One region of the Mesorhizobium sp. LSJC285A00 genome, then DNA from elsewhere that is predicted to be linked to it. Evidence: predicted binding sites of a transcription regulator. Region 1 holds the regulator's gene; the other holds the start of a gene.

Evidence for each region. Region 1 encodes LexA, which represses DNA repair genes until DNA is damaged. Its sites were predicted from a motif close to TGTTCNNNNTGTGTTCNG; they were not measured.
Region 2: X726_RS153585 (sel1 repeat family protein) is a predicted target of LexA. The motif match lies at 14,544-14,561, and genes of this name have one in related genera.

What each region holds. Positions count from the first base shown of each region.
Region 1 is NZ_AYVK01000024.1:113,944-127,758, reverse strand. Features, by position in the region: gene tpiA (triose-phosphate isomerase) at 1-132, opposite strand, end outside; gene X726_RS149770 (peptidyl-prolyl cis-trans isomerase) at 280-2,175, shown strand; gene trpD (anthranilate phosphoribosyltransferase) at 2,207-3,217, shown strand; gene trpC (indole-3-glycerol phosphate synthase TrpC) at 3,221-4,033, shown strand; gene moaC (cyclic pyranopterin monophosphate synthase MoaC) at 4,036-4,518, shown strand; gene glp (gephyrin-like molybdotransferase Glp) at 4,519-5,724, shown strand; gene X726_RS149795 (alpha/beta hydrolase) at 5,770-6,600, opposite strand; gene X726_RS149800 (AMP-binding protein) at 6,767-8,392, shown strand; gene kynA (tryptophan 2,3-dioxygenase) at 8,389-9,225, shown strand; gene kynU (kynureninase) at 9,332-10,579, opposite strand; gene X726_RS149815 (GntR family transcriptional regulator) at 10,747-11,511, shown strand; gene lexA (transcriptional repressor LexA) at 11,714-12,496, shown strand; gene X726_RS149825 (ComEC/Rec2 family competence protein) at 12,490-13,815, opposite strand, start outside.
Region 2 is NZ_AYVK01000016.1:31,456-49,861, forward strand. Features, by position in the region: gene X726_RS153650 (PAS domain-containing sensor histidine kinase) at 1-630, opposite strand, end outside; gene pepN (aminopeptidase N) at 940-3,579, opposite strand; gene X726_RS153640 (DMT family transporter) at 3,999-4,901, shown strand; gene X726_RS153635 (helix-turn-helix transcriptional regulator) at 4,921-5,733, opposite strand; gene X726_RS153630 (uracil-DNA glycosylase) at 5,959-6,837, opposite strand; gene X726_RS153625 (hypothetical protein) at 7,105-7,659, opposite strand; gene X726_RS153620 (electron transfer flavoprotein-ubiquinone oxidoreductase) at 7,963-9,642, shown strand; gene X726_RS153615 (DUF922 domain-containing protein) at 9,639-10,385, shown strand; gene X726_RS153610 (endonuclease/exonuclease/phosphatase family protein) at 10,411-11,412, opposite strand; gene X726_RS153605 (AMP nucleosidase) at 11,565-13,025, opposite strand; gene X726_RS153600 (hypothetical protein) at 13,303-13,497, opposite strand; gene X726_RS1000000171115 (hypothetical protein) at 13,537-13,689, opposite strand; gene X726_RS153595 (DUF2147 domain-containing protein) at 13,916-14,257, opposite strand; gene X726_RS153585 (sel1 repeat family protein) at 14,695-14,961, shown strand; gene X726_RS153580 (ABC transporter substrate-binding protein) at 15,348-16,469, shown strand; gene X726_RS153575 (acetyl/propionyl/methylcrotonyl-CoA carboxylase subunit alpha) at 16,536-18,406, opposite strand, start outside.

The sequences.
Region 1 (13,815 bases):
GACCAATGCTTCGGTCTCTGCGTCGAGCCCGCTCATGAAGCCGTTGCCGATCATCCTGAGCTCGTTCAGCGAAGCGCTGGTGCCGTTCATTTTCCAGTTGCCGGCAACGAGCGGTCGAATTCCTGGCGTCATGGGGATCTGGTTCTCCGGGCGACATTGGGGTCTCGCCCTCCCTATCAAAATCAGGCCACAAAGCAATCGACAGTGAGCCGGAAGGGCGCTATTGCGCTTGTTTCAGACTCGGGCGCACGCAAAACTGCGCAAAAATCGGAAGTAACAATGCTTGGTATATTGAGAAGCGCGGCAGGGACCTGGGTCGCGAAAGCCCTGCTGTCGCTGCTGGTGTTGAGTTTCCTTGCCTGGGGCGTCACCACGCGGATGACGGGCGGCTTCCTGGCTGGCCATCATGCGGTGATCACCGCCGGCAGCACCACCGTGTCGATCACCGAGTACCGCCTCGCCTATGATCGCCAGATCGCCATGCTGCAGCAGCAGATCGGCCAGCGCATCAGCCGCGACCAGGCCAAGGCCTATGGCATCGACAACCAGGTGCTGGCTCAGTTGGTGTCCGGCGCCGTCCTTGACGAACAGGCGCGCAAGCTCGGGCTTGGCTTCTCCAAGGACAGGTTGGCCGAACTGACGCGGCAGGAACCCGCCTTCCAGGGCCCGAATGGCCAGTTCGACCGCCGGCTGTTCGAATCCCGGCTGCGCGAACTGGGAATGCGGCCGGAGGATTATCTGAAGAACCGGGCTCAGGTGGCGGTGCGCCAGCAGATCGTCGAAGCGGTTTCGGACGGCCTCAAGGCTCCGGACACCTTCTTCAAGGCAGTTGCGCTCTATCGGGGCGAAGACCGCACCATCGACTATCTGATCTTGCCAAAGGCGTTGGTCGAACCGATCGAGGCCCCCTCCGACAGCGTGCTTCAGGCTTATTTCGAGTCCAACAAGAAAACCTACGCGGCGCCAGAATACCGCAAATTCTCCTATGTCCGGCTCGAGCCCGAAGACATCATGGATGTCAGCGCCGTGACCGACCAGCAGGTCAGCGACGACTACAACAAGAACAAGGGCCGCTACACCACGCCGGAAATGCGCACCATCGAACAGCTGGTGTTTCCTTCCGCGGACGCCGCCAAGGCGGCATCCGATTCGCTGAAGACGGGCGCCACTTTCGACAAGATCGTCACCGCGCAGGGCAAGACCCCGGCCGACACGCTGCTCGGCACGCTCTCCAAGGACAAGATCACCGACAAGGCGGTCGCCGATGCCGCATTCGCGCTTGCCGTCAACGAAGTCAGCCCGGTCGTCCAGGGCGCGTTCGGTCCGGTGCTTTTGCGCGTTACCGAGATCAAACCGGAGACGGTGAAGCCGCTGGCGGAAGTGTCAGACCAGATCCGCAAGGATCTGGCGCTTGGCGAAGCAAGCCGCATCCTGCTCGACGTGCACGACAATTACGAAGACACCCGCGCCGCCGGCAGCACGCTGGCCGAAGCCGCCGCCAAACTGAAGCTCAAGGACGTTACCGTCGAGGCCATAGACCGCACCGGCCTCAAGCCGGACGGCACCATCATCAAGGACCTGCCGGCATCGCCGGACCTCATCAAGGCGGTGTTCGAGGCCGAGCCCAACACCGAGAATCAAGCCCTGACCACGCCTAACAACGGCTTCGTGTTCTATGAACTGACATCGATCACGCCGGCTCGCGACCGCACGCTGGACGAAGTCCGCCAGCGCGTGGTGGCGGACTGGACGACAGAGGAAACGACCAAGCGGCTGACCGCGAAAGCAGACGAACTCGACAAGCGCCTCAAGGCTGGCACCACACTCGACGTCATCGCCGGCGAACTGAAGCTTGAAAAGCAGACCAAGCGCGGCGTGAAGCGCGAGGCCGACGATGTCGATTTCGGCAAGGAGGGTGCTGCTGCGATGTTCGGCGTCGGCGAAGGCGGCACCGGGCTGATCCCCTCGCCCACCGGCGACGGCCAGATCCTGTTCAAGGTCGCCGAAGTGTTCGAGCCGGCCGGAGCCGACGCCAGCTCGGTACCCGACGATGCGCAAAAATCCTTCACGCAAGGCATGTCCGACGATCTGCTCGACCAGCTGGTGGCGCAGTTGCAGACGCAGTACGCCGTCAGCGTCGACCAGGCCGCCGTTGCCCAAGCCCTCGCCCAATGAATGGCCTTAGCCCAATGAGCGTCTTGGCCCAATGAGCGCCCTGAAGACCCATATCGCCAAGGTCGCCACGGGAACCGGGCTTACCTTCGAGGAAGCGCGCGAAGCTTTCGACATCATCATGTCTGGCGACGCGACGCCGGGCCAGATCGGCGGCTTCCTGATGGCGTTGCGCGTGCGCGGGGAGACCGTGAGCGAGATTTCCGGCGCCGTCGCCACCATGCGTGCCAAGATGCTGCGCGTCGAAGCTCCTGAGGGCGCCATCGACATTGTCGGCACGGGCGGCGACAATTCGCATTCGGTCAACATCTCGACCGCCTCGGCCTTCGTCATTGCAGGCTGCGGCGTGCCGGTCGCCAAGCACGGCAATCGCGGCCTGTCGTCGCTGACGGGCGCTGCCGACGTGCTGGTCGCGCTCGGCGTCAAGATCGATATCCCGCCAGAGGTGATCGGCCGTTGCATCCAGGAGGCCGGCGTCGGCTTCATGTTCGCGCCGGCGCACCACCCGGCGATGAAGCATGTCGGCCCGACCCGCGTCGAGCTCGGCACGCGCACCATCTTCAACCTGCTCGGACCGCTGTCCAATCCGGCCGGCGTCAGCAGGCAGATGGTCGGCGTGTTCCTGCCGGAATGGATCGTGCCGGTGGCCGAGACATTGAGGGCGCTGGGCACCGAGCATGCCTGGGTCGTCCATGGCGACGGCTATGACGAGATCACTACCACCGGCGAGACTGTGGTTGCGGAACTGGCCGGTGGCGAGATCCGTCATTTCACGCTAACCCCGGAAGCGGTCGGCCTGCAGCGCCACAGCAAGGACGAGCTGCGCGGCGGCGATGCCCCCTACAACGCCAAGGCGTTGCGCGACATGCTGAGAGGTGCTGCCGGGGCCTATCGCGATACGGTGCTGATGAACGCCGGCGCCGGCATGGTGGTGGCCGGCAAGGCGACGACGCTTGCCGACGGCATGGCCGCGGCCACACAGGCCATTGACAGCGGCCGGGCGCTGGGCGTGCTCGACAGGCTGGTCGAGATTTCGAACGGATGAGCCGTGGCTGACATTCTGCGCAAGATCGAGGCCTACAAGCGCGACGAGATCGCGGCGGCGAAGGCGCGTATACCGTTGGCCGAGATCAAGGCGCGAGCCAAGGATGCCGACGCACCGCGTGGCTTTCTGAGGGCGCTTGAGGCGAAGCGCAGATCGGGCAGCTTCGGCCTGATCGCCGAGATCAAAAAGGCAAGCCCATCCAAAGGCTTGATCCGCGCCGATTTCGACCCGCCCGCACTGGCGCAGGCCTATGAGAAAGGCGGTGCCGCCTGTCTTTCGGTGCTGACCGATGCGCCATCCTTCCAGGGCGCGCCGGAATTTCTCATCAGTGCACGGAAGGCAGTGTCCCTGCCCGCGCTGCGCAAGGATTTCCTGTTCGACCCTTACCAGGTCTACGAGGCTCGCGCATGGGGCGCCGATGCCATCCTGATCATCATGGCCAGCGTCGATGATGCCTTGGCGAGCGAATTGGAAGCGACCGCGTTCGAACTCGGCATGGACGCGCTGATCGAGGTGCATGACGAGGCCGAGACGCAGCGCGCGGTAAAACTCTCGTCGCAGCTGATCGGCATCAACAACCGCAATCTCAGAACATTCGAGACCAGCCTCGAGACCTCGGAACGGCTGGCATCGATGGTGCCGGGCGGCCGATTGCTGGTCAGCGAGAGCGGAATTTTCACCCACGACGATTGCTTCAGGATGCAAAAGACCGGCATCAGCACCTTCCTCGTCGGCGAGAGCCTGATGCGGCAAGAGGATGTCGCTGCGGCAACGCGGCTGCTTTTGACAGGCAAGGCGAAAGCAGAGGCCATCTGAGGATGGCAGCCGCCCTCACCCATCTCGGCGCCAAGGGCGAGGCCAACATGGTCGATGTCGGCGAGAAGGCGGAGACGACGCGCACGGCGGTCGCCGAGGGCTTTGTCTCGATGCGGGCCGAAACCCTGAAGATGATCCTCGACGGCGACGCCAAGAAGGGCGATGTGCTGGGTACCGCGCGCATTGCCGGCATCATGGCGGCCAAGAAGACGCATGAGCTGATTCCGCTCTGCCATCCGCTGCTTTTGACCAAGGTGTCGGTCGACATCGAACCGGACACCACGCTGCCCGGCCTTAGGGTCACCGCGCTCGCCCGCGTCACCGGCAAGACCGGGGTCGAGATGGAGGCGCTGACCGCGGCATCTGTCGCGTGCCTGACCATTTACGACATGGCCAAGGCGGTCGACCGCGCCATGGTGATTTCCGGTATACAGCTGGTGGAAAAGACCGGCGGCAAGTCCGGCGACTACAAGGCGGGTTCGTAAATGGCGCTGGTTCCGGTCGCCGAGGCGCTTCAACGCCTACTCGACGGCGCTGTGGCGTTGCCCGGTGAAAGGGTCGCGCTGGCGGATGCGGCCGGCCGGGTGCTGGCGGAGCCGGTCGTGGCGCTGCGTACCCAGCCGCCTTTCAATGCATCTGCCATGGACGGCTATGCCGCACGGGCGCAGGATGTGGCGTCGGCCCCGGCGCGGCTTTCGGTGATCGGAATGGCGCCCGCAGGGCGAGGCTTTGACGGCACAGTGGGTAAATCCGAGGCCGTGCGCGTCTTCACCGGCGCGCCGCTGCCTGAAGGCGCAGACACGATCGTCATCCAGGAAAATGTTCGCGATCTCGGCGGTGGCCGGATCGAGGTCACCGAACCGACGGCGAAGAACCGCAACATCCGCCGCCTTGGACTGGATTTTGCCCAAGGCGACGTGCTGCTGGAGAAAGGCCGCGTGCTCGATCCGGCTGCATTGTCGCTGGCGGCGTCGGCCAATCATCCCCGGTTGAACGTGGTGCAACGGCCGCTGGTCGCCATCATCGCCACCGGCGACGAATTGCTGCCACCGGGCAGCGAACCTGGCCCCGCCCAGATCATCTCGTCCAACGCCTATGGCGTCGCTGCTGTGGCGCAGTCGGTCGGCGCTCGCGCGCTCGATCTCGGTATAGCGGCCGATCGCAAGGAAGCGATCGCGGCGCTGGTGAAAAAGGCGGTCGATGCGAAAGCCGACGTCATCGTCACGCTCGGCGGCGCCTCGGTCGGCGACCATGATCTCGTTCATGACGTGCTGACCGGCGAAGGCATGAACCTCGACTTCTGGAAGCTCGCCATGCGCCCGGGCAAGCCGCTGATGTTCGGGCGGCTGGGCGATATCAGGTGCATCGGCCTGCCCGGCAATCCGGTGGCGAGCCTGGTCTGCTCGCAATTGTTCCTGAAGCCGCTATTGGCGCAGCTCGGCGGCCGTCCCCACCGGCAGGACATCCGCCAGGCTCAGCTTGGCGCCGCGATGCCGGCCAATGATCTAAGGCAAGACTATGTGCGCGCCGTGGTCCGGGAAGAAGCCGGCGCATTGGTGGCGACACCATTCGGCATCCAGGATTCCTCGATGCTGAGAATGCTGGCCGACGCCAACGGCCTGATCGTGCGCGAGCCCTTCGCTCCGGCGGCAGAAGCAGGCGCTGCTTGCAGCGTTCTGATGTTGCGCTGAAGGTCGCGGATCCAAGCCGTTAATTCCAAGAGATAAGACTGGTTGTTACTCCGCCAGCAATGTCCGCGTCAGCGGATGTGTCGGATCGGCAAGCCCGTCGACGATGCTGAAATGATGCCGGTCCGGCTCGACCACTGTGCTGGTCGTGGCGCCGAGGCCGATCCAGATGTTGGCAAGCAGCGCATTCTGGCGCAGGAACTCCGCCCGCTCGCCGCCGCCGGCCCAGCAGGTGATGCGCGCGCCCTGCATGGGGCGCAGCAGAACCGGGCTTTCGGCCAGTGCTTCCGCTTCATCGATGGCCAGTGTCGCGTTCATCCCCGTCCGCATGATTGGCCGCAGGTCATGGACGCCGGAGATCGAGACGACATTGCGCACGCGGCCCGCCACATCGGCGGCCAGGGGTGTCGTTGTCGTCACCATCCTGGAGGCGAGATGGCCGCCGGCGGAATGCCCGGTCAGGATCACCGGCCCGCCGACCATCGTCGCCGCCTTGCCGATCGCCGCCGCGATTTCCCTAACGATGCCGGAAATGCGTATGTCGGGACAAAGCGTGTAAGTCGGCATTGCCACGGCAAAGCCATTGGCAACCGCGCCGTTGGCCAGATGCGACCATGGCTTGTTGTCGAACGCCTTCCAGTAACCGCCATGGATGAAGACGACGAGCCCTTTGGGCATGACATCGGGAAGGAACAGATCGAGCCTGTTGCGCGGGCTGTCGCCATAGGCGATGTCGAGCTTGGCCCGACCGGACGCCGACATTGTGTCGCGAAAAGCCTGTGCCGGTGTGTCCCACGCGGCCGGCCAGCGATTGCTGCCGGCAATGTTGTCGCCGTTGGCGTAGGCATTGTCCCAATCGGCAACACGATGTTGGAGCATCTGCATCCCTCCCGGATGGCTTCAGTTCAGTCGACAGGAATGGCCGCCGAACAGGGCGGCGTCAATGCTGCGACCTAAAAACATTTTAGGCTTGAAACAAATTTCGACTGGTGCGATCCTGCGCCTTGTTCAGCCATGGGCGCGAGGCAGACAGGGGCAGCCGAAAATGCTTGGGCCATCAGCGCATATCGACACATTCACGCGCGACAACCTGCCGCCGCCGGAGCAATGGCCGGAGTTTTTGCTCGACGGCTTCGACTATCCCGACCACATAAATGCCGGCGTCGAATTGACCGACAGGCTGGTCGAAAAAGGGTTCGGCGACCACACCGCGCTGATCGGCAATGGCCGCCGCCGCACCTACAAGGAACTGTCCGACTGGACCAACAGGCTCGCCCATGCCCTGGTCGAGAATTATGGCGTCAAGCCGGGCAACCGGGTGCTGATCCGCTCGGCCAACAACCCGGCCATGGTCGCCTGTTGGCTGGCCGCCACCAAGGTTGGCGCGGTGGTCGTCAACACCATGCCGATGCTGCGCGCCGGCGAACTCGCCAAGATCGTCGACAAGGCGGAAATCACGGTTGCGCTTTGCGATACAAGGCTGATGGACGAGATGACCGCCTGCGCCAAGGGCAGTGCGTATCTCAAGCAGGTCATTGGCTTCGACGGCACGGCCAACCATGACGCGGAACTCGACCGCGCCGCCCTCGACAAGCCGGTCACCTTCACTGCCGTCAACACCGGCCGCGACGATGTCGCCCTGCTCGGCTTCACCTCCGGCACCACCGGCGTGCCGAAGGCGACGATGCATTTCCACCGCGACCTGCTGATCGTCGCCGACGCCTATGCCCGCGAAATCCTGGAGGTGACGCCCGACGACATCTTCGTCGGCTCCCCGCCCCTTGCCTTTACCTTCGGTCTTGGCGGGCTCGCCATCTTCCCGCTGCGTTTCGGCGCCGCGGCGACGCTGCTGGAACAGGCGACGCCACCCAACATGATCCACATCATCGAGACCTACAAAGCGACCATTTCCTTCACCGCTCCAACCGCCTATCGGGCCATGCTCAAGGCCATGGATCAAGGCGCTGACCTGTCCTCGCTGCGCGTCGCGGTTTCGGCGGGCGAGACGCTGCCGGCGCCTGTCTTCGAGGAATGGACTGAGAAGACCGGCAAGCCGATCCTCGATGGGATCGGCGCCACCGAGATGCTGCATATCTTCATCTCCAACCGCTTCGACGACATGAAGCCGGCCTCCACCGGCAAACCCGTCGGCGGCTATCAGGCACGCATCGTCGATGACGAGATGCGGGAGCTGCCGCGCGGCTCTACTGGCCGGCTGGCGGTGCGCGGCCCGACCGGCTGCCGCTACATGGCCGATGCCAGGCAAAAGGACTATGTCCGCGATGGCTGGAATCTCACCGGCGATACGTTCACGCAGGACGAGGATGGCTTCTTCCACTTCGCCGCGCGTTCCGACGACATGATCGTCAGCGCCGGCTACAACATCGCCGGCCCCGAGGTCGAAGCGGCGCTGCTCTCGCATCCCGACGTCGCCGAATGCGCGGTGACCGGCGCCGAGGACGGTGAACGCGGCCAGATCGTCGAGGCGCATATCGTGCTTGTGCAAGGTGTTTCGCCGGACGCATTGACCGTCAAACGCCTGCAGGACCACGTCAAGGCAACGATCGCGCCCTACAAATATCCGCGTTCGGTGAAGTTCATCGACGCCTTGCCCAAAACCCAGACCGGCAAGATCCAGCGCTTCCGGTTGCGCGCGGAGAAGAGCAATTGATTAAGCCGCACGATCCGGCGTCCGATGGCGCGCAGATGTCGTTCAAGGAGCGGATGTCCTACAGCGACTATCTGCAGCTGGACAAGGTGCTCGATGCGCAGGCGCCGCTGTCTTCGGCCCATGACGAGATGCTGTTCATCATCCAGCATCAGACATCGGAATTGTGGATGAAGCTCGCTTTGCACGAGATCGGCGCCGCGATCCGCTCTATCCGCGCCGACCGCCTCGAACCGAGCTTCAAGATGCTGTCTCGCGTCGCGCGCATCTTCGAGCAGCTCAACAATGCCTGGGACGTGCTGCGCACGATGACGCCAAGCGAATACACCGAGTTTCGCGACGCGCTCGGCCAATCCTCGGGCTTCCAGTCGTGGCAGTACCGCGCTATCGAGTTCATGGCCGGCAACCGCAACCTTGCCATGCTCGGGCCGCACAAGCACCGGCCCGACCTTACGGACAGGCTGGAAGCCATCCTGGCCACGCCGTCGCTCTATGATGAGGCGCTTCTGCTTTTGGCGCGCAATGGCTTCGACATCGGCGCCGACGCCAGTCGCACGGACTGGCGCGAGACGCGCGTCGAGAACGAAGAAGTGCTGGCTGCCTGGCAAACCGTCTACCGCGACCCGCAGCGCTACTGGATGCTCTACGAACTGGCCGAGAAGCTGGTCGACTTCGAGGATTATTTCCGCCGCTGGCGCTTCAACCACGTCACCACGGTCGAGCGCATCATCGGCTTGAAGCGCGGCACCGGCGGCACCTCAGGCGCCTCCTATCTGAAGAAGATGCTGGAGGTCGTGCTGTTTCCGGAGCTCTGGACGGTCCGCACCCGGCTCTAGAGCATTTCACCGTTTAACGTAAACGGCGAAATGCTCTAGCTCTTTGATTTGACGCAATTGCGGACGGAAAACCGCTTCACACTTTTCCTGAAATTGCTCTAGTTCCTCAGGTGACCGCGGTCTTCACCGCGAAGCGGGCGTCCTGCCAGGCGCCGGTGCGCAAAATATCCTCCAGCGCTTCGACCGCCTGCCAGACATCGCCATAACCGACATAGAGCGGCGTGAAGCCGAAACGGATGGTCGACGGCGCCCGAAAATCGCCGATCACGCCGCGCTCGATCAGCGCCCGCATCACCTGATAGCCATGCGGGTGGAGGAACGACACCTGGCTGCCGCGCTGGCTGCCGTCGCGAGGACTTTCCAGTTCAAGCCGGTAGGCGCCGCATCTGGCTTCGACGAGCTGGATAAACAGGTCGGTCAGCGCGATGCTTTTTCTGCGCACCGCCGCCATGTCGACGTCGTTCCAGATATCGAGCGCGCCCTTGAGCGCCCGCATCGACAGCACCGGCTGCGTTCCGCATAGGAAGCGGCGGATGCCGCTGCCGATGGCAAAGCCCTGCTCGAAGGCAAAGGGCCGCGCATGGCCCCACCAGCCGCTGAGCGGCTGGCTGATATCACCATGGTGGCGCTCGGCCGCGTAGATGAAGGCCGGCGAGCCCGGGCCGCCATTGAGGTATTTGTAGGTGCAGCCGACAGCGAAATCGGCATTGGCACGGTCGAGTTCGACCGGCAAGGCGCCGGCGGTGTGGCAGAGATCCCAGATGATCAGCGCGCCGGCGTCATGTGCCTTGCGCGTCAGCGCCGCCATGTCGCGCAACTGGCCGGATTTGTAGTTGACGTGGTTGACCAGGATGACGGCAACGCTGTCGTCGATCAGGTCCTCGATTGCGGCCGCGTCGACGCCCTCCAGCCGCAGCCGCGTTCCCGGCCGGGTCGAGGCGACGCCTTCGGCCATGTAGAGGTCGGTCGGGAAACTGTCGCCCTCGGCAACGATGACCGACCGATTCGGCCGCATGCCGAGCGCGGCGTGCAGCAGCTTGTAGATGTTGATCGAGGTTGTGTCGCAGACCACCGTCTGCCCGTCAGCCGCGCCGATCAGTCGTCCGAGCTGATCTCCCAGTTCCACCGGCATGTTGAACCAGCCAGCCGTGTTCCAGGCGCGAATGAGGTCCTGCGCCCATTCCTGCGTGGCGGCCTGTTGCAATTCGCTGAAGACGGCTGGTGACGCGGCACCCAGCGAATTGCCGTCGAGATAAATTACGCCTTGCGGCAAGACAAAGCGTTCACGCATGGAGCGCAGCGGATCGGCGGCATCCATTGCTTCGATTGTAGCGAGATCGGGTGTCGTGCTCATGATCCGGCGCCCCTCCATGGACAAACGCGCGCGGCGGAGCCTGCCGCCCAAACATGCCGGCGATCTTGAGTGATCGCCCTTGAACTGTCAAACATTATATATAATTCACCCATTGAAAGGCTTTGATATATAATGATCCGCCGAGCGTTTATGTCTGATGGATCACGATGCTGGATGACGAGCAGACCTCGAAGACGGAAGTGGCCTATCGCCTGCTCAGGCGCGATATTCTTGCGACCCGGCTGGCGCCTGCCGCGCCGTTGAAGCTGAGCACGCTGCGCAACACCTACGGCATCGGCTGGACGCCGTTGCGCGAGGCGCTGTCGCGGCTGGAGGCGGAACGGCTTGTGACCGCCATCAGCAACCGCGGGTTTGCGGTCGCTCCCGCCTCTCGGGCGGAGCTCGAGGATTTGGCGCGTGCGCGGCTGGTGGTCGAACTGCCCCTGCTGGTGGAATCGATCGAGAAGGGCGACCGTGAGTGGGAAGACGCAGTCGTTGCCGCCCACTATCGTCTCTCACGGTGCGGGTCTGTTCTCGACGATCCATCGGATGATGCGGTCGACGCGTGGTACGAAAAACACGATGCCTTCCATGCGGCGCTGCTCAGTGCCGCGACATCCAGCTGGCTGCTGCGCTTCAATGCGACGATTTCCGACCAATTGCATCGCCATCACCGCTTTCTGGGTCTGGTCCCGACGCTGCGCGCCGCCGCCGGTCGCACGGATGGACACCGGAAGGCCGTGGCGGCCCTGCGCGACGCCGTGGCGATCGAACACCATACCGCCCTGATGGAAGCGGCCCTCGATCGCGACGTCGAACGTGCGAAAACTCTGATGACCGCTCACATCGGCTACACGCTGCAGGTCTATGCCCAGAGCGAACCCGGCGCGGATGCTGCGCAGCCCCGTCCGAAAAGGAAGCGGCGGTCGTAGCCGACGCGCAGGGCACTTTGGCTTCGTTTCACCCGTTGCCGGCAATGGGCGCAGGCGGCGCTCGCAGCGCCGAACGTTACGCTGAACAAAACGTCAACACATTCATTAAACTTTAAAAGGTTGCGGAACACAACTGGAACAGATAGTGTTTGTTCTGGGTTTGTTTTTTCTGATTCTGGTTTCAGAACCCTTGGGGGCCGCGATGCTGACGCGCAAACAACATGAGCTTCTGATGTTCATCCATGAACGCCTGAAGGAGAGCGGAATCCCGCCGTCCTTCGACGAGATGAAGGAAGCGCTCGACCTCGCCTCCAAGTCCGGCATCCACCGCCTGATCACGGCGCTTGAGGAGCGCGGTTTCATTCGCCGGCTGCCGAACCGGGCGCGCGCGCTGGAAGTGCTGCGGCTGCCCGACTCGATCGCACCAGGCCTCAATGCGGCGAGGAAGTTTTCGCCGAGCATCATTCAGGGCAGTCTTGGTCAAACCGGCCAAGGGCAAGGCGGCCAAGGACAAGGCGCGTTGGGCCAAGGCGGTCTCGGCCGCCAGATCAAGCCGGGCTCGCCGTCGCGTTCGATGTCGGCCGGCAATGACGATGCCGTTTCCGCGATTTCAATCCCGGTTATGGGACGCATCGCCGCCGGCGTGCCGATCGACGCCATCCAGCATCAGACCCATTCGATCTCGGTGCCGCCCGATATGATCATGGGCGGCGAACACTACGCGCTCGAGGTCAAGGGCGATTCGATGATCGAGGCCGGCATTTTCGATGGCGACACGGTCATCATCCGCAATGCCGACACAGCCAGCCCCGGCGAGATCGTGGTGGCGTTGGTCGACGATGAGGAAGCGACCCTGAAACGCTTCCGCCGCAAGGGCGCCTCGATCGCCCTGGAAGCCGCCAACCCGGCCTACGAGACCCGCATTTTTGGACCGGACAGGGTGAAGGTGCAGGGCAAGCTTGTCGGATTGATCCGGCGCTACTGAGCCGGCTTGGGTTTGTACTTTTCACGCTGGTTGTAAGGCGGCAGGCCGCGCGCTTCGCGGGAGAAGCGGCGTTGCTCGTGCCAGGGGCGATACGGCTTGTCGACGGCGAAGCGGATGGTTGGCGCTGCAGCTGCCGATTGCGGATCGAAGAAGACGGCGGCGCTGCCGTCGCGGGCCAGCTGTTTCTTCGTCACGACCAGCACCAGCGGGTCGCGGCACGGATTGTAGGCGGTGGCGTCATCGATGACGATCAGGCTCGCGAAGGCACAGGCCGGCCGCGCCGTCTTGCGGTCTTTCGCAAGCGCTACAATGGCTCCGGAAGGGTGCCGGGCGATACAGAGATCGCCGGTGCAATAGAAGGGCGAGCCGGGCGGCAGATCGAGCGGATCGAGATCGAACCGCGTATCTGTTGCCTCGAAAATCTCAGGTGGGATAATGGTTTCGGCCCGCAGCGCCCGTTTCCAATTGTCCGTGGTGAATTCGTTGGAGCGTTCGCGGTTGAGGGCGAGTTCGCCGCCACCGATCGGCATGGCCACCAGATGCGCATCCTCGGATATGAGCACGTCTGGCGTAAGCACCTGCGGCACCGTCAACAGGCCGGCCAGCGCGAAAGGCACGGCCGCCAACCTGAGCCAGGTGGTGGCCATGGTGGCGATGACGAGGGCGACCGCCACTAACAGCACCGAGCGGATGGAGATCAGCCCGACGGCGTCGACCGGCGAGCGCTCGGAAATCCAGGCCGATATAGCGATCATCGCCATCAGACCCTTGCCCATCACATAGAGGAACGGCCCGTCGGCGCCGAACGGCATCGCCAGTGCGCTGAGCACGGCAAAGGGCATGACGATCAACGAAACAATCGGCATCACGGCCAGATTGGCGATCAGGCTGAGCGGCGACACACGCTGAAAATGCCAGATGGCGAACAGCAAGGTTGCACTGCCGGCGATGATCGAGGTCATTGCGAGGCCGCCCATGGCCAGCGCGAATTTTCGCGACAGGAAGCCGACGAAGGAGCGCTTTGCCGGCGGCGTTCTCACCTTGTCGGCGCGGTAATCGGCCCAGCCGGCATAGGCGCCGACAAGGGCGGCGGTGGCGGCAAACGACATCTGGAAGCTGGGACCGACCACCTCGTGCGGCGACACCAGGATGACGGCAATGGCGGAGATCGCCAGATTGCGCATGGTGAGTGCGGCGCGATCAAACAGCACGGCGACAAGCATGACCGCCAGCATGATGAAGCTGCGCTCGGCGGCAACCACGACGCCTGAAATAACGAGATAGGCGGCGATCGAGACAAGCGCTGCCGCGGCCGCATA
Region 2 (18,406 bases), on a different contig from region 1:
GACGGTCTTGCGCCAGTTGTCGAACACCGCTTCCTGCGGCACCAGCACGGCGGCGGCGTTCTTGCGGTCCCGGGTCAGGCTCACCGCCGCGTACCAGTCCTGGCCGCCGATGCTGACATCCATGACCCCGGCGCGGTCGCCGAACATGAACAGCGGCTGGCCGTCCAGCACCAGGCTGTCCAGCGATCGCCCTTGCCAGCCGGTCGACAGCGGCGACACGGCAATGATCTTGAAGGCGCTGTCGGTGATCACAAGCACATGGCTTCTGCCCATGGCGCCCTGGCGGCTCGTGCTTTCCAGAAGATCAATTGCACCGCTGGATGCCGCGGTCGGGTCGGCCGAGATTGCGTTCGCCATCTGGCCGGCGGCGAGACCTAGCACCGCCTTACCGTCGCGCTCGGCCTCGTCGCGCTCGTTCATCAGCGACAGCACGCGCAGTGCGGCGATGACGATCAGGAAGATGATGATGAGAGCCGGTATCGAACGGCGCAGAAGGGGTTCGGCAGCCAGGAGCCGCCGGTAGGCTGGTTCAGCGATGAGCCGCGTATTGCCGGCGAGGCCGTCGCCTCGCGCCTTGCGCCGCTCAAAAGCCGTCCCTTCGGGCGCGCCCCACGCGTCCGCCTTGGCCATAAATGGCACTCCCCGAATTTCCGTACGCTTGACGATCCGGCAACACCGCACATCCGAATCGTCTGTAAAGAATCAAAGGTGATTCGCCTTGTCCAGAGGCGCGGCCGAAAAACATTAAAAATTGATTGAAAAACGCTGAAATCCCTCCCCTTGAGGGGAGGGTGGCCCGAAGGGCCGGGTGGGGTCCTCGGCGAAGCGCTCGACTCTCTCAATCACGGTCGAAGTTGGTCGAGGTCGCGCACTGCCGCAACGACCCCACCCGTCCATCCGCCTTCGGCGGCTGTCCACCGTCCCCTCAAGGGGGAGGGATCAGGCCAGCGTTCGCTCCACAATGTCCCGCAAATCCGCCGACAGGTTCTCGGCACCGGCGATCGCCAGCAGCGCTTCCCTGGCCTTGGCTTGCCTGCCCGGCTCCAGCGAGCGCCACGAGCGCAGCGCTGTCGCCAGCCTGGCCGCCACTTGCGGATTGCGTTTTTCAACCTCGAGTACGGTCTGGGTAAAAAACCGGTACCCTTCGCCATCGGCGCGGTGGAAGCCGGTCTGGTTGGCGCTGGCGAATGTGCCGACCAGCGAGCGCACCCGGTTCGGATTGGCCATCGAGAAAGCTGCGTGACCAGTCAGCTCGCGTACCGTGTCGACTGTCCGGCGTCCCGGCACGCTGGCCTGGATCTGGAACCATTTGTCCATGACCAGCGGATCGGCGCCATAACGCGCCTCGAAATCGGCCAGCGCCTTGATCGCCTCCGGCGAACCGTCATGGCGGTGCGCAAGGACGGTCAGCGCTGCGGCGCGGTCGGTCATGTTGGTCGCGGTTTCGAAATGCCGGGCGGCGAGCGCAGCACCTTTCGGCAGCAGCGAGAGGTAGTCGAGCAGGATGTTGCGCAGCGCGCGGCGTCCCGCACTTGCCGCGTCGGGGCTGAACGGCCCGTCGCCGGCGAGGCGGCCGTATAGGTCGGTGAACGTTTGCTGATTGGCGCGTGCGATTGCCAGCGCCAACGCCTCGCGAGCGGCAAAGATGGCGTCGGGATCGATGTTCGTGCCGATGTCGCGGGCAATGTCGGCCTCGCCCGGAAGTGACAGCGCCAGCGCCCGGTAGGCAGGTTCCAGGGTCTCGTCGCCGGCGATCTTGCCGGCAAGTCCGGTCAGCCTGGCGGTGAAAGCCGGCTTCGCGCCGCCGAGGATCTGGCGGAAGGCCGCTATCAGCGCATCGGTGAGCAGCGTGTTGAACGCCTGCCAGCGCGCGAAGGCATCGCTGTCATGGCCGGCGAGGAAGAACTGGTCGTCGGCCTTCTGCTCGACCGAAAGCGTGATCGGTGCCGAAAAGCCGCGGTTGAGCGACACCGCCGGCCGCTCGGCAACGCCTGAGAAGCGCACCATGTGACGGCGCTTGCGAATATGGATGACACCGTCCTCGACGGCGGCGCCCTCGACGCCGCCATAGGCAACCGGTTCGCCGCCAGCGCCGACCAGCCCGAAGGCGAGCGGGATGTGCATCAGCCGCTTGCGGCTTTCCGACGGCGTCGGCGGCACCGACTGCTCGATCTCGAGCGTGAACTCGCGCGTGGCCGGATTGTGCGTCGAACTGACGGTCAGGTTCGGCGTGCCCGCCTGGTGGTACCAGAGCGCGAATTGCGACAGATCGCGCCCGGAGGCGTCCTCGAACACTTTGAGGAAATCCTCGATCGTCGCTGCTTCGCCGTCATGGCGCTCGAAATAGAGATCCATTCCGGCGCGGAACGTGTCAGGTCCGAGAATGGTGCGGATCATGCGCACGACTTCCGAGCCTTTTTCGTAGACGGTCGCCGTGTAGAAATTGTTGATCTCGCGGTAGCGGCGCGGCCGCACCGGATGCGCCAGCGGTCCCTGGTCCTCGGGGAACTGGTGTGCCCTGAGCGTGCGCACTTCGGCGATGCGCTTGACCGCGCGCGAGCGCTGGTCGGCGGAGAATTCATGGTCGCGAAAGACCGTCAGCCCTTCCTTGAGGCAGAGCTGGAACCAGTCGCGGCAGGTGATCCTGTTGCCGGTCCAGTTGTGGAAATACTCATGCGCGATGATCGCCTCGATATTGGCGAAATCGGCATCGGTGGCGGTTTCCCGGTCGGCCAGCACATACTTGTCGTTGAAAATATTGAGGCCCTTGTTCTCCATGGCCCCCATGTTGAAGTCGGAAACGGCGACGATGTTGAAGACGTCGAGGTCGTATTCGCGGCCGAAGGCCTGCTCGTCCCATTGCATCGAGCGCTTCAGCGCATCCATGGCGTAGCCGGCAAGCCCCTCCTTGCCTGGCTCGACATAGATGCCGAGTTCGACCTCGCGCCCGGACATGGTGACGAAACTGTCCGCAAACTTGCCGAGATTGCCGGCCACGAGCGCAAACAGATAGGACGGCTTGGGGAAGGGGTCGTCCCAGACTGCAAAGTGCCAGCCGTCGGCAAGCGCGCCGCTTTCGACCGGATTGCCGTTGGAAAGCAACAGCGGCGCTTCGTCCAGCCTCGCCTCGATACGCACGGTATAGACCGACAGGATGTCGGGGCGGTCGAGGAAATAGGTGATGCGGCGAAAGCCCTCGGCCTCGCATTGCGTGCAATAGACATTGCTGGAGCGGTAGAGGCCCATCAGCGCCTCATTGCTGGCCGGCGCGATCTCGGTCTCGAGCAGCAGCTGGAAACGGGCCGGCGGCCCCAAAATGGTCAGCTGGTCCGGCGTGGCGAGATACTCGGCCGGGGCAAGCTCGCGACCGTCGATGGCAATGCGCTTGAGCACCAGCCCGTCGCCGTCCAGCACCAGCGACGTCGAGGCGGCGGCGCCATCGCGGCGTTCGATCGTCAGCACTGCGGTGACACGCGTTGCGTCTGGCGAAAGGCGGAAGGTGAGGCCGGTTTGCGGGATGGAAAAGTCGTTGGGGCGGTAGTCTTCGAGCTTGAAGACCTGGCCGGTATCGGTTCGCATTCCCTTGGGTTTCCCTGTCGCTATCGGAGCCGCTGACGTGTCCTGGCCCATTAATCTAAAGTTGCGCGCTCTTTACACGAAACGGTCACTCGACAAAACTGCGCCAATGCCTATTTCGGGGCGTTCCCCTTCCGCCATCATCGTGAGGCCTTGATGACCGTCGTCAGATCGAAGTTCGGCATGGGCGCCTGTGTACCGCGTCGTTCGACGCGCATCTCAGCGGAGATCCGGGAAGCAACAGAACAGTGAAAGCCGGACCTGGAGACGAAGCGGGCGGGAAACTGTCCGATCATCCCGGCGCGCATCGGCCCAAAAATCGATGTCGATTTTTGGAAAGCACGATGCGCAGATTTAAAGTGTCAGAGCGTCCTTTGCGCGTCGAAGACGACGCGCGGCGCTCTAATGTTCTCACTGGGATCATGCTCAAGGTCATGTCGGTGGCGGTCTTTGTCGGCATGCAAACCTGCATCAAGGCCGCCGGCACTTTGCCGGCCGGCCAGATCGTCTTCTTCCGCTCCTTCTTCGCCATCTTCCCGATCATCGTCTTCCTGGCCTTCAAGAGAAAACTCGGTACGGCGTTCGCCACCAAACGCCCGCTGAACCACATTGCGCGCGGTGTCGTCGGCGTTTGCGCCATGGGGCTCGGCTTCTTCGCGCTGACCCGGCTGCCGCTGCCGGAAGCGATCACGCTGAACTATGCCCAGCCTTTGCTGGTGGTGGTGTTCTCTTCGCTGTTCCTCGGCGAAGCTATCCGCGTCTATCGCTGGAGCGCGGTTGCGGTCGGTCTGGTCGGCGTGCTGATCATCTCGTGGCCGGAGCTGACGCTGCTCACGTCGGGCGCCGCGCTCGGCGACCAGGAGGTGCTGGGCGTCATCGCTGCTCTCTTCTCAGCGGCAATCTCCGCCAATGCCATCCTGCTCGTGCGCAATCTGGTTCAGACCGAACGGACAGCGACCATTGTGTTGTGGTTTTCGGCGACGGCGAGCGTCATGGCGCTGTTTTCGCTGCCTTTCGGCTGGCAGGCGCTGACGCTATTGCAGACCGGCCTTCTGGTCGCCGCAGGCTTCTGCGGCGGGCTGGCGCAGATCCTGATGACGGCAGCCTATCGCCACGCCGAGGCCTCGGTGGTGGCGCCGTTCGAATACACCTCGATGATCCTCGGTGTCGTCGTCGGCTATTTCGCCTTTGGCGATATCGCCACCATCAACACGCTCGTCGGCGGTGTGATCGTCGTTGCCGCCGGCATGTTCATCATCTGGCGCGAGCGCCAACTCGGCCTGGAACGCACCCGAACGCGCAAGGCAGCGCCACCACAGGGGTGAGGAGGTCCGCGGGGTTGGCTCAGTTAGCTTCCGCACGTTCCTTCGCCAGCCGCACCAGCACCGCTCGCGTCTGCTCGTCGGCCGGGAAGAAAGACTCGATCGCCAGTTCCGACAGCGTCACGTCAAGCGGCGTGCCGAAGACGGTGATGGTGCTGATGAAGGACAGCACCTGGTCGCCATGCGCCAGCCGCAGCGGATGGACGATGCCGTTGGGCTCGACCGGCACCGGCCGCGCACCCTTGAGCCCGGACGGATAGGTTCGCAATTCGCGCTCCAGCTCGACCAGGACGGGATCGCCGGCGGCATCGTTCTGGTGTTTCAGCCGCTCCAGCAGATGCGCCCGCCATTCCGCGAGATTGACGATGCGCGGTGCGATGCCGTTCGGGTGCAGGCTGAGGCGCAGCACATTGACCGGCGGCTGGAGCAGCGACGGCTCGGCAACATCGGCCAGAAACGGGCCGATGGCGGCATTGGCGGAAATCAGGTTCCAGTGCCGGTCGACGGCGAGCGCGGGGAACGGCTCATGCCCTTTGAGCACGCTCTCGACCGCGGCAAGCGCCGGCGCCAGCGTCGCATCTGTGAGTGGCCGCTCGCTGAAGCTCGGGGCAAAGCCGGCAGCCAGCAACAGCTGATTACGCTGCCGCAGCGGAATCTCAAGCTGCTCGGCCAGATGCAGCACCATCTCGCGCGAGGGCGCGGCGCGGCCGCTTTCGACGAAGGAGAGATGACGCTGGGAAATCTCAGCCTCCATTGCGAGATCAAGCTGGCTCATGCGCCGGCGCGTGCGCCATTCGCGGATCAGGCTGCCGGCGGAGGTTTGGGCTGTTGTCATGGGAGGATGAGTAGGCCGGGGCGGGCGGTATTTCAATTACCTCTGAGGTCATTGGCGCGGTTCTCCCTTCTCCCCCTGTGGGAGAAGGTGGCCGAGCGAAGCTCGGTCGGATGAGGGGTGTTCCAGGGAACGCCAACGTCTCACTCCGCTGGAACACCCCTCATCCGTCTCGGCGCTGCGCGCCGATCCACCTTCCCCCACAAGGGTGGAAGGAAGAGGCGCGCCTCACCCCACCTCTCGCAACTTCGCTTTCACCTCGAGAAAATCCCGCCACGCCAGTTTCTTGTGCGCCGGCGTCCGCAAGAGATAGGCCGGGTGCAACGTCGGCATGGCCGGAATGGCAGTGCCCGACACCGTCGTGTGCACCTGCCAATTGCCGCGCAGGCGCAGGATGCCCTCGGTAGTGTTGAGCAGGGTTTTGGCCGAAGGGCCGCCGAGATTGACCAGCACCTTCGGATTGACCAGCTCTATCTGCCGCTCGATGAAGGGACGGCAGATTTCGGTCTCGTGCGGCGTCGGCGTGCGGTTGCCGGGTGGCCGCCAGGGAATGACGTTGGCGATATAGACCGAAGTCCGGTCAAGCCCGATCGCCGCCAGCATGCGGTCGAGCAGCCGGCCCGAGCGGCCGACGAAGGGCAGGCCCTCAATATCCTCGTCGCGGCCGGGCGCCTCGCCGACCAACATCACCGAACCTTCCGGATTGCCGTCGGCAAAGACCAGGTTCTTGGCGGTGAATTTGAGGTTGCAGCCATCGAACGACGCCATGTGCTGGCGCAGTTCGTCGAGCGTCGAGGCACTTGCCGCCATTTGCCGGGCCAGGGCCGCCTGTGCCTCGTCGGGCACCGTCGCCATGGCCGGAACGGAACGCGCCGGCGCGTCCGGCACCCGGCTTGCGTCCAGCCCGGGGCTGGCGGCGGCTTGTTCCGGAAACTTGTTTTCGCGAGGCGGCGCGGCAGGCGCCGTTGTGCGCTCGGGGCGCTTCGGTGCTGCCCCGGCAAACCGGTTCACCGGCGCGTCCTCCAACGCTTCGTCGACGCCGGCAGAGGCGTAGAAGGCGAGCAACTCGGCCAGGTCGGATCGGTTGTTGGGGGAGGCGGCAGTCATGCCGGGCACATTCGTCCGCCGAGAGACGATTTGCAAGGTTGGGCGGTTAGTAATCTCCCCCCTCGAGGGGGAGATGTCGCCGAAGGCGACAGAGGGGGTCGGCACGACCGGACGCGGCCTGTCGGCGACAGAGGAGGTTGGCGCTCGACGCGCAGCGACCCCCTCTGGCCTGCCGGCCATCTCCCCCTCAAGGAGGGAGATTACGCGCTCGTCGGCTTTCGCCAATCACGAAGGGCATTTCGTGGCGATTTTCACGGCGTCTGCCGCTTACCCCGTCGGTATCCGCGGATCCTGCACCAGATAGAACGTCCAGCGCGGCGTGTAGTCGGTGATCAGAAACTCGAAGCGTCCCCTCTTCAGCGGGTCGATCTGTCCACTCTTGAACAAGAGCCGGTCATAGGGTTCGAAATCGCGGTCGAAATCGGCGTACGCGCTCGACAGGATGTTGTCGGGCGTCTTGTTGCGCTGGTCGAAGGACAGGCCGTCGCCGAACACGCTCGGCTGGTTGAGTATCTCCTGCAGCTCGAACTGGAACTCGACCCAGGCCTGGCCGCTGTTGTTGAGCACCTCGATACGCATGTACAGGATGCCGTTGGCGAATTCGCCGTTGGTGCTGAACGGCTGGATCGGTTTGGTGGTGCGGATGGTGAGCGTCACCGGCGTCGACGAATTCAGCTCCTCGGAGATGACCAACGGATCTTCCTTGGTGCCGGTGCCCGAGGCGCCGGTGATGTGGAAACCGCCAAGCTCGTCGGAAAAGGAATAGGCGCCGGTCGCCCACACCTTCACCGGCTCGGCCTGAGCGCGAACCGGCGTAAGCATTGAAAGGGCGAGAAGGATCGCTCGGCAGGTCCGGCCGGGCGGAAGGGGGAAGCGCGTCAATGAATAGCCGGACGGCGTGCGCATGGAAATAAGTATGGCCGATAAGAGAGCCGTCGAACAATTAAAATATGGGACGCTGAGCGCGGCCGCGCGCAAAACGCTTGCGGCAGAGTTGTCATCCGCGACTTTTTGTCGAAATCGGCATTGTCACGTCAGCGCCGGTTTCCTGTCGCGGATTGATGCGCTATGCAGCGCAGGAGCCAGCAAAATGCCCGGAAACGGTCGGCCAGTGCGGAGGGGTTGATGAGCGAGATCGAACGCGAGAGCATGGAATTCGACGTGGTCATCGTCGGGGCCGGCCCGGCGGGCCTTGCCGCAGCGATCCGTCTCAAGCAGGTCAATCCCGAGCTTTCCGTCGTGGTGTTGGAAAAGGGCGGCGAGGTTGGTGCCCACATTCTGTCAGGCGCCGTCGTCGATCCCATAGGCATCGACCGCCTGTTGCCGGGCTGGCGCGAGGAAGATGGCCACCCCTTCAAGACGCCGGTTACGGCCGACGATTTCCTGGTGCTCGGCCCCGCCGGCTCGTTCCGTCTGCCCAATATCCTGATGCCGCCGCTGATGAGCAATCACGGCAACTACATCGTCTCGCTCGGCAATGTCTGCCGCTGGCTGGCAACCAAGGCTGAAGCGCTAGGCGTCGAAATCTATCCGGGCTTTGCTGCCGTCAGCCTCGTCTACAACGATGCCGGCGCCGTCACGGGCGTCGTCACCGGCGACATGGGCGTCGAAAAAGACGGCACACATGGCCCGGGCTTTGCGCCGGGCATGGCGCTGATGGGCAAATACGTGCTGATCGGCGAGGGCGCGCGCGGTTCGCTGTCCAAGCAGCTGATCGCAAAATACAAACTGTCCGACGGCCGTGAGCCCGGCAAATACGGCATCGGCCTCAAGGAGCTGTGGCAGGTCAAGCCCGAGAACCACCGGCCGGGCCTGGTGCAGCACTCCTTCGGCTGGCCGCTCGACCTGAAGACAGGCGGCGGCTCCTTCCTCTACCACCTCGAGGATAACCAGGTCGCGGTCGGCTTCGTCCTGCATCTCAACTACAAGAACCCCTGGCTGTCGCCCTTCGAGGAATTCCAACGCTTCAAGACGCATCCGGCGATATCGCGCACCTTCGAGGGCGCCAAGCGCATCGGCTACGGCGCGCGCGCCATTACCGAAGGCGGCTGGCAGTCGGTGCCGAAACTCTCCTTCCCCGGCGGCGTGCTGATGGGGTGTGCGGCGGGCTTCGTCAACGTGCCGCGCATCAAGGGTTCGCACAATGCGGTGCTGTCCGGCATGCTGGCGGCCGAGCATGTCGCGCAAGCGATCGGCTCCGGCCGCGCCAATGACGAACTGTCGTCTTATGAGGACGCTTGGCGCGCGACCGATATCGGCAAGGATTTGAAGAAGGTCCGCAACGTCAAGCCGCTCTGGTCGCGCTTCGGCACCATTATCGGCGTCGGCCTCGGTGGTCTCGACATGTGGCTGAACACGCTGTTCGGCTTCTCGCCCTTCGGCACGCTGAAACATGGCAAGGCCGATTATGCCACGCTTGAGCCCGCGGCCAAGCACAAGAAGATCGCCTATCCCAAAGCGGACGGCGTGCTGACCTTCGACCGCCTGTCCTCGGTGTTCCTGTCCAACACCAATCACGAGGAAAACGAGCCGGTGCATCTCATCGTCGGCGACGTGGAGTTGCAGAAGCGTTCCGAGCATGATGTCTTTGCCGGGCCTTCGACCCGCTATTGCCCGGCCGGTGTTTACGAATGGGTCGACAAGGACGGCAACGCCGCCGCCGATCCGTCTGACAAGGATGTGCGCTTCGTCATCAACGCGCAGAACTGCGTGCACTGCAAGACCTGCGACATCAAGGATCCCAACCAGAACATCAACTGGGTGCCGCCACAAGGCGGCGAAGGCCCGGTCTATCAGGGCATGTGAGCCTCACCGACCGGGGCCGTCTCAACCAGCAAAAATGGCGGCGATGGCCGGGTTTACCAAGGCATGTAAGGCGCTCGGCGCCAAAGATTGTTGAAACCGTCGTCTGCTTGTGGTCTCATTGCCGCGTCCATGGGGAAAATGGCATGCGCGTGGTGGTCTTGTTTTGCGTCGCCGTCGTAAGCGCGGCCTGCGGCGTCGTCGGGACGGCGTCGGCGGGGGTGAAAACCGTCGTCAAGACGCGAACCTATGACATCACCGGCACGACAGGTGCCGGTCTGGTTATCGCCATGAACCGCAGGGGCCCCAAGCACGGTTTCATGACCCACGCCATCGCGCAGACAAGCTACACCGCCGACTGGAGCCTGGACGTGGGTCAGGTCAACGGCGTCTGCCGCCTGCGCCAGGCCAATGGAACGCTCAACATCGCCTACACCTACCCGCGCGTCGCCTCGGCCGTCACGCCGGCGCTGCGCAAACGCTGGAACCGGTTTTTCACAGGCGTTCTCGCTCATGAAGGAACCCATGGCCGTATCGCCGGGCAGATGATGCAGGCTGCCGAGCGGTCGGTTCGCGGCCTGAAATTTGCCAACGATCCGCAATGCAACAAAACGCGCGTCGAAGCCACGCGGCGCTTGCAAGCCACTTCCAAGCTCTATGAGGCAAAACAGATCGCGTTCGACGCGCGCGAGCACAGTGAAGGCGGCCATGTCGAGCGCATCATCGAGGCCTTGGTAGGCTTGTGAAACCGTAAGCCCCGTGGCGTACGATCTAGCCGCCCATGCTGGGCTGGATCAGCGACACAGTCGCGGTAGAATCCTCGTCGACCGGCTTGGTCTCGTCGCGCATCAATGAAAATTCCACCATCACCGGCAGATGGTCGGAGCCGGTCTCTTCCATCTGCGTCGACGACAGGATGGTCACCCCGCCCTTCGAAAACACCTGGTCGATCGGCAGGCCCGCATAGCGCCGCAGGAAATCGGGCAGGGTCCGGTGGATCCAGGTCGGTCCGGCCGACGGCATCACGGTCAGTCCGCCGAGCGAGGCAACGCGCCGTACCGCGGCGCTCCACGGCACGGCGTTGCAGTCGCCGGCCATGATCGCCGTCTCGCCGAGCGAGGTGAGCGTCTCGGTCAACTCGCCGATCTGCCAGTATTGTTCCTTCGGCCACGGCCAGCTCAAATGGATCGCCGCGACATCGACCGGAGTGCCGCCGAAATCGACGGTGGCGGCCGCCATCGCGCCGCGCGGTTCGCAATGCGGCTCGGTGCCGGCCGCAAAGGGTCGCCGGGACAAAAGCGCCACGCCCCACACGCCCTCGGGATGGGCGCACAGGATGCGATAGGGATAGGCGTTCTCGATATAGCCGAGTTCGGTCGCCCACATGGCCGATACTTCGTCGAGCGTGATCACGTCCGGGTTGGTCCTGGCGATCAGCGAAAGAACCTTCTTGGGTGTCGGATTGTTGAAACGCAGGTTCATCTGCAGCAGCCGGTAGACCGGTTCGTTGCCGGGCGCGGCGTCATTGGCGGCCTGCACCGGCCACAGGCGCGGCAAGGTGCTCAACGTGCTGGCGAAGGCGGCCACGGCCAGCAGCAGGCCCACGCCCGCCTGCAGGCGAAACGAGGTGGCGAGCAGCGGCAGCGCAATCAGCCCCATCAGCACGGCAAAATGGATGCGGAAATGGGCGAAGGAATCGAAGGCCGGATGCAGTGCGCCAAAGAACCCGGCTACAAGCGCGGCCGAGAGGCCGAGCATTGCCAGGAACGCCATTGAAGCCATCATCTTTCGCACGCGTGCCATCAGACCGGGTTTTGCCCATAGACCGGGTAATACATTGCCGAGGTATCAGGCCTTTATCGGCTGAAATGCGGCCCAATCAAGATGACGAAACGCCTCGCGGCAAACATTTACGGCAAGCCGGTCTACTGAAAGGCCGTCTCCGAAAAGCTTCTCAGCTTGCGCGAATGCAACCGTTCCATCGGCATTTCCGCCAGCTTCTCCATCGCCTTGATGCCGATGGTCAGATGCTGCGCCACTTGCCGCTTGTAGAATTCGGTCGCCATGCCGGGCAGCTTCAACTCGCCATGCAGCGGCTTGTCGGAGACGCAAAGCAGCGTGCCGTAGGGCACGCGGAAGCGGAAGCCATTGGCGGCGATCGTGGCCGATTCCATATCGAGCGCGATGGCGCGCGACTGCGACAGCCGCTGCACCGGTCCGCGCTGGTCGCGCAGTTCCCAGTTGCGGTTGTCGATGGTGGCGACGGTGCCGGTGCGCATGATGCGCTTGAGATCGTAGCCGGAAAGTCCGGTGACTTCGGCGACCGCCTCCTGCAGCGCCACCTGGATCTCGGCCAGCGGCGGTATCGGCACCCACACCGGCAGGTCATCGTCCAGCACATGGTCTTCCCGGACATAGGCATGCGCCAGCACATAGTCGCCCAGCGCCTGAGTGTTGCGCAGGCCGGCGCAATGGCCGAGCATCAGCCATGCATGTGGCCGCAGCACCGCGACATGGTCGGTGATCGTCTTGGCGTTGGACGGGCCGACGCCGATGTTGACCATGGTGATGCCGCCATGGTTCGGCTTCTTCAGATGATAGGCTGGCATCTGAGGCAGGCGCGGCGCCGCCACGCCTTCGCTGGGCGCGTTTTGCCCTGCCTTGGTGATGACATTGCCCGGTTCGACGAATTCGGTATAGCCGTGGCCGCCTTCAGCCATCTGGGCCCGCGCTCGGGCGACGAACTCGTCGATGTAGAACTGGTAGTTGGTGAACAGCACGAAGTTCTGGAAATGCTGCGGGCTGGTCGCCGTGTAGTGCGTCATGCGGTGCAGCGAATAGTCGATGCGCTGCGCCGTGAACGGCGCCAGCGGCCTTGGTTCGCCGAACGCGACCTCGAAGGTACCGTTGGCGATCTGGTCGTCGGTGCCGTCGAGATCCGGCACGTCGAACAGGTCGCGGATCGGCCGTTTGATGCGGTCGGCGGCGGCGCCATCGACATGGGTTCCTTCAAGGAACGCGAAATGCAGCGGGATCGGCGTGGTCGATTCCGAAACCGTTACCGGCACGCCGTGATTGCGCATGATCAGGCGAAGCTGCTCTACGAGATAGCGTTCGAACAGCACCGGCTGGGTGATGGTGGTCGAGAAATGCCCGGGGGTCGGCATGTGGCCGTAGGCCTGGCGCGAGTCGATCTGGGTGAACGAATTGGTGGTGACGCCGATCTCCGGGTAGAAGGCGCGGTAGCGCTTGCTTTCGTCGCCGCCGGCGGCAAGCGTGGCAAAGGAGTCGCGCAGAAACTTGGTGTTGCGGTCGTAGAGCACCTGCAAGGCGGCCACGGCCTTTTTGGCGTCGTCGAAGCTCTGCTTGCCGAAAGGCTCCGGCATGACGACCGATTCGATAGCTTGTGGGTAGATTCGCTTTTCCATGGCTCAATATAGAGACTTGAGGCCGCACTTGGGAGGGGAGGGTGGCCGCCAAGTGGTCGATTTATTCGTCCACGCCCAAGGTGTGCTGAGATTCAGGTAAGGCTGAGCCGGAGTCGAGGACGGGCGCGAAGCGACCAAACTGGTTGGCTTCGAGAACCGGAGCGGAGCGTACTCGAAGCATGTGAGCACCAAGGCCGCCACTTGCAGGCCGGCATCACCTTAATACCGGCACACCTTACCCGCGCTGCAGACTGACCAGCAAGACAAAGCCGACGCCATGCTTCTTCGTCGCCGGCGCGTCGATCGTCGTGTCGGCATTGGCCCGCATCATTGGCATGGCCAGGACCGGCGCCGACAGCACGACCAGGACGAGCGCCGCCCGCGGCAGGAGCCGAAGGGTCTGGAGGGCGTTGATGGCGATGCGGTTCATGGCTTTTGCTTTTCTGTTTGGATCTATGTCTTTGTCGTCTCAGGGGCGAAAATGGTTCATGCAATCGAATTGGCAGGAACTGGCTGCATCCCAGGAACGGGCCGGACGGCCGGATTCGGCCACGAGGATGGCGAAGAGCATCCCGAACAGGCTCATCAACAGGCAGACGATGGTGAAGCGGCGAGCGAGCATTTGCGGAGTGTCTCCTTGAACACGCCATCAAAATGCCCTGATGCGACTGAACCGGCGCTGATGCCGACGTTCATCTGCGGTTCAAAGTGATTGACGATGTTTTAGGGAGAGCATCGGTTCGGGTTTGCGCCGCCGCAAACGGCACGGTCGTCGCTATGGCGCGGACCGTCCTGCAAAAGAAAACGGGGCCTGTGAAGGCCCCGTTGGTCAACTCAAAGCAGCAAGATCAGAGCTTGTGCCAGGTCTGGCTCTTGCAGATCAGCCCGCCGAGCACGCAGCCGCTCATCTTGAGCGAGGTGCCCGACAGTGTTGCCTTGCCCGAATAGGTCTTGTCGTTTGCCGGATCGGTGATGTTGCCGGCATATTTGTTGCCCCCGGCCGCCTTGAGCGAACCGATGGTCTTCCCGGCATATTTGCCGGTCTTCAGGGTGATGGAGAATGAACCGCTGCCGCCGATAACTGCTGTGTCGCCGGCTTGTGTCTTCCAATTGCCTTCGATCGGATCGGCCCAGGCCGCACCAGCCATCATCACGGTGGCCGCCAGGGCCAAGCTCACTTTGCGAAACATATCTGTCCTCCCTGGTTTAGATGGGGCAGCCGCCTCTCTGCCCCTTACGCAAACGTAAGCTAATCCAGCTCCCGGCAAAACAAAAGCGTGCCGCGACGGAAGGTTTCGCAATTTTCATGCGGGGTCGGGAGAGTGCAGCCCGTGGAAATGAAACGATCGAGGCGTTGGCTTTGGTTCGCGTGGTTAGCAGAGTGTTGATCGGCGCCTTGCAAATTTTCGTCAAATCGGTCGAGAAACGGCGGGATTGCTGACTTTGTATCCTTAACGAATTTCCGCGTTTACCTCTTGTTTTAGCTTTGTTTTCTCCAAATTAAGCACGCCATTTAACGACGGATTCAAGGCTCGGCCTCATTCTCGGAAGCATCGAAAGAGCGGCTCCCCAGGGAACACCGGGGGACAGAAGAGGCCCGCTCTCGGGAGCCAGACAGGGGACTAAAATGGCACGTTTTGAAATGCTTGAAGCCGGCTTCGGCGCCATGGGGGCAACTGCCCAGGCCGACATTCTTTTCGAACTGGGCATGATGTATGCGACCGGCCGCGATTGCGAGACCGATGTCGTTGCCGCCCACAAATGGTTCAACATCGCCGCCATCAAGGGCTCGGTCCGCGCCGCGGAACTGCGCTCGGAACTGTCGGCCGCAATGTCCAAGGTCGAGATCGCCAAGGCGCTGCGCGAAGCCCGCGAATGGATGACGATGCACTGAGATCGCGAGCAGATTATCGCAGGCAGATTATCGAAAACAGGGAAGCCCCGGGATCAAGACCGCAAAGACGGTCGGAACCGGTGAAACGACAAGGCCGCGACAAGACGGCCGACCATGAAAGAACAAGAACGCGGCAGGCCGGCACGGTCCAGTCGTGCACAATGGGGACGGCGGGCAGGTTTTCGTGGCGCGGGGGCGCATGGGCACTGCTACGAGCAAAAAGCCACGACCGGCCGGAACAGGCTGGCGTGGCTTTCTGCGTTGATGAGGCCCAATCGAGCGGCGCCGATGCGCCTAGACAGGCCCAATGAAGGATGAAATTGTCCCGCCTTCGGAAAGAAGCGCGGCCAGAGCGGCTGCGCGAGTGTGGGAGGAGTTCTATCACCATGAAAAAAATGGGTATTTTGAGCGCGGCCGTATTTGGCCTGATGATGAGCGCGCCGGTTGCCTTTGCCGATGACATCACCATTTCGGTGGTCGGCCCGATGACCGGACAGCTCGCCACGATCGGCGACCAGTTCAAGCAGGGCGCAACGGCAGCCGCCGACGCGATCAACGCCGCCGGCGGTGTCAACGGCTCGATGATCAAGCTCGACATCGAGGACGACCAGTGCGATCCCAAGCAGGCGGTTTCGGTGGCCAACCGGATCGTTGCCAACAGCGTCAAGTTTATTGACGGCCATGCCTGTTCAGGTTCGAGCATCCCGGCTTCCGCCGTCTACGCTGAGGCCGGCGCGCTGATGATGAGCCCGGCCTCTTCAAATCCCGAGCTGACCGATGCCGCCGCCAAGGCCGGCTGGCCGACGATCATGCGTCTCTATACGCGTGACGACGCGCAGGGCGCCTTCATTGGCCCGTGGATCGCCAAGAAATATGCCGGCAAGAATGTCGTTATCCTGCATGACAAGAGCGCCTACGGTCAGGGCGTTGCCGATGCCGTGAAGGCGACGATGAATGCCGGTGGCCTCAAGGAGATCGACTATGAAGGCATCAATGCCGGCGAGAAGGATTATTCGGCTCTCGTCACCAAGCTGAAGGACCTCAAGGCCGACGTTGTCTATTTCGGCGGCTATCACCCGGAAGCCGGGCTTATCCTGCGTCAGTCGGCCGAGCAGAGCGTCAAGTTCCAGCTGATCATGCCGGATTCGATCGCCTCGCCAGAATTCTGGCAGGTCGCCGGCCCCGCCGGTGAAGGCACCCTGTTCGTCTTCCCGTCGGACCCGCAGGCCAAGCCGGAAGCCAAGGAGGCCATCGCCAAGATCAAGGCGGGCGGCTTCGTGCCGGAAGGCTTTACGCTGTTCTCCTACGCCGTCGTTCAGGCGTTTGCAGAGGGCGTCAAGCGCGCCGGAACGGACGATCCGGTCAAGGTAGCCGAAGCGCTGAAGAACGGCACGCCGTTCAGCACCGTGGTCGGCGACGTGACCTTCGACGAGAAGGGCGATCTGAAGAACGCCAGCTACGACATCAACCAGTGGCACGACGGCAAATACGCACCGATCGCGCAGTAATCGTCCGCGTACTCATGGCAATGGCCGGGCTTGTCCCGGCCATTTTTCATTCAAGCCTCCAGCCGGCTATGAAGCCTCTTCAACGAAGCGCACCAGCACCGTTCCGTCGGTGACCTGCGCGCCCTCGGTGGCGATTTCCGCGATCACGCCGTCATGGCTGGCCGCGATCGTGTGCTCCATCTTCATCGCTTCCAGGATCAGTAGCGGCTGGCCCTTGATCACCCTTTCGCCCTTTGCCGCGCGCACCAGCTTGACCACGCCTGGCATCGGCGCGCGCAGGCTGCCGGAAGCGGCGGCCGCCTCGTCGGTGCGCGCCAGCGGATCCGGGACGAGGAAACTGTAGCCGACCGCGCCTTCGAATACGGTGACGTGGCCTGGCCAGCGGGCAAGGCGAGGGGCGGCGCGAAGATCATGCGAATTGACGCTGTCATAGGGCGCGTCCAGCGCCACCTCGAAGCGCCCGTCCGGCCGCACTGAAACACGCGCCAGTATATCGTCCTCGCCATGGCGCAGGCGCGTGCGGCGCGCAATGCTGTGGAAATGCGTATAGCCGGCAAGCGACGACCACGGATCGTTCGACGGCGGCAAGGCACCGGCGCCCGCTGCGGCAAGGGCCGCCGCGGCAACGATCTCGCTGCGCGGCGGGGCGACCGCGGTCAGCGCTTCCTGATGCCTGCCGATCAGGCCGGTATCGACATCACCGGCCGAAAAATCGGCGTCCGCGGCAAGTGCCGCGAGAAACGCGGTGTTGACGGTCGAGCCGGCAATCTCGGTCTGCGACAACGCAGTCCCGAGCGCATCGAGCGCCGCCTGCCTGTCCTTGGCGTGGACGACCAGCTTGGCGATCATCGGATCGTAGAAGGGCGAGATCGCATCGCCGGCCCGCACGCCGGTCTCGATGCGCATGCTGGCGCCTTCGGGCGCGTTGTCGGGAAACGCCAGGTGATGCAGCGTGCCGGTCGCCGGCAGAAACCCTTTCGCCGCGTCCTCGGCATAGATGCGCGCCTCGAAGGCGTGGCCGGAAAGCGTGATTTCGCTCTGCGTCTTCGGCAGCTTTTCGCCGGCGGCTACCCGCAACTGCCATTCGACGAGGTCGGTGCCGGTGACCATTTCGGTGACGGGATGCTCGACCTGCAGGCGGGTGTTCATTTCCATGAACCAGAAACGGTCGGCCTTCAGCCCTTGCGAGGCATCCACGATGAATTCGATGGTGCCGGCGCCCGAATAGCTGATCGCCTTGACGGCCTTGACCGCCGCTTCCGTCATCGCCTTGCGCAGCGCCGGCGTCATGCCGGGCGCCGGCGCTTCCTCGATCACCTTCTGGTGGCGGCGCTGCGCCGAGCAGTCGCGCTCATAGAGATGCACGGCATTGCCAAAATTGTCGCCGAACACCTGGACCTCGATGTGGCGCGGCTTGTCGACATATTTTTCGACCAGCACGCGGTCGTCGCCGAACGCGGCCTTGGCCTCGCGCCGCGCGCCTGACAGCGCTTCCGAAAAATCTTCGGGATGTTCGACGCGGCGCATGCCCTTGCCGCCGCCGCCTGCGCGCGCCTTGATCAGCACGGGATAGCCGATCTCACGCGCCTTGGACGCCAGCAGCACGATCTCCTGCGCCTCGCCATGATAGCCCGGCACCACCGGCACGCCGGCCTTTTCCATCAGCCGCTTGGCCGCATCCTTCAGCCCCATGGCGCGGATCGAGGCGGCCGACGGGCCGATGAATGTGAGCCCCGCCGCCACCATCTGGTCGACGAAATCGGGGTTTTCCGAGAGGAAGCCGTAGCCGGGGTGGATTGCTTCGGCGCCGGTCGCCAGCGCCGCCGCAACAATCCTGTCGCCGCGCAGATAGCTTTCGCCGACCGGCGAGGAACCGATATGCACTGCCTCGTCGGCCATTTCGACATGCAGGGCCTTGGCATCGGCGTCGGAATAGA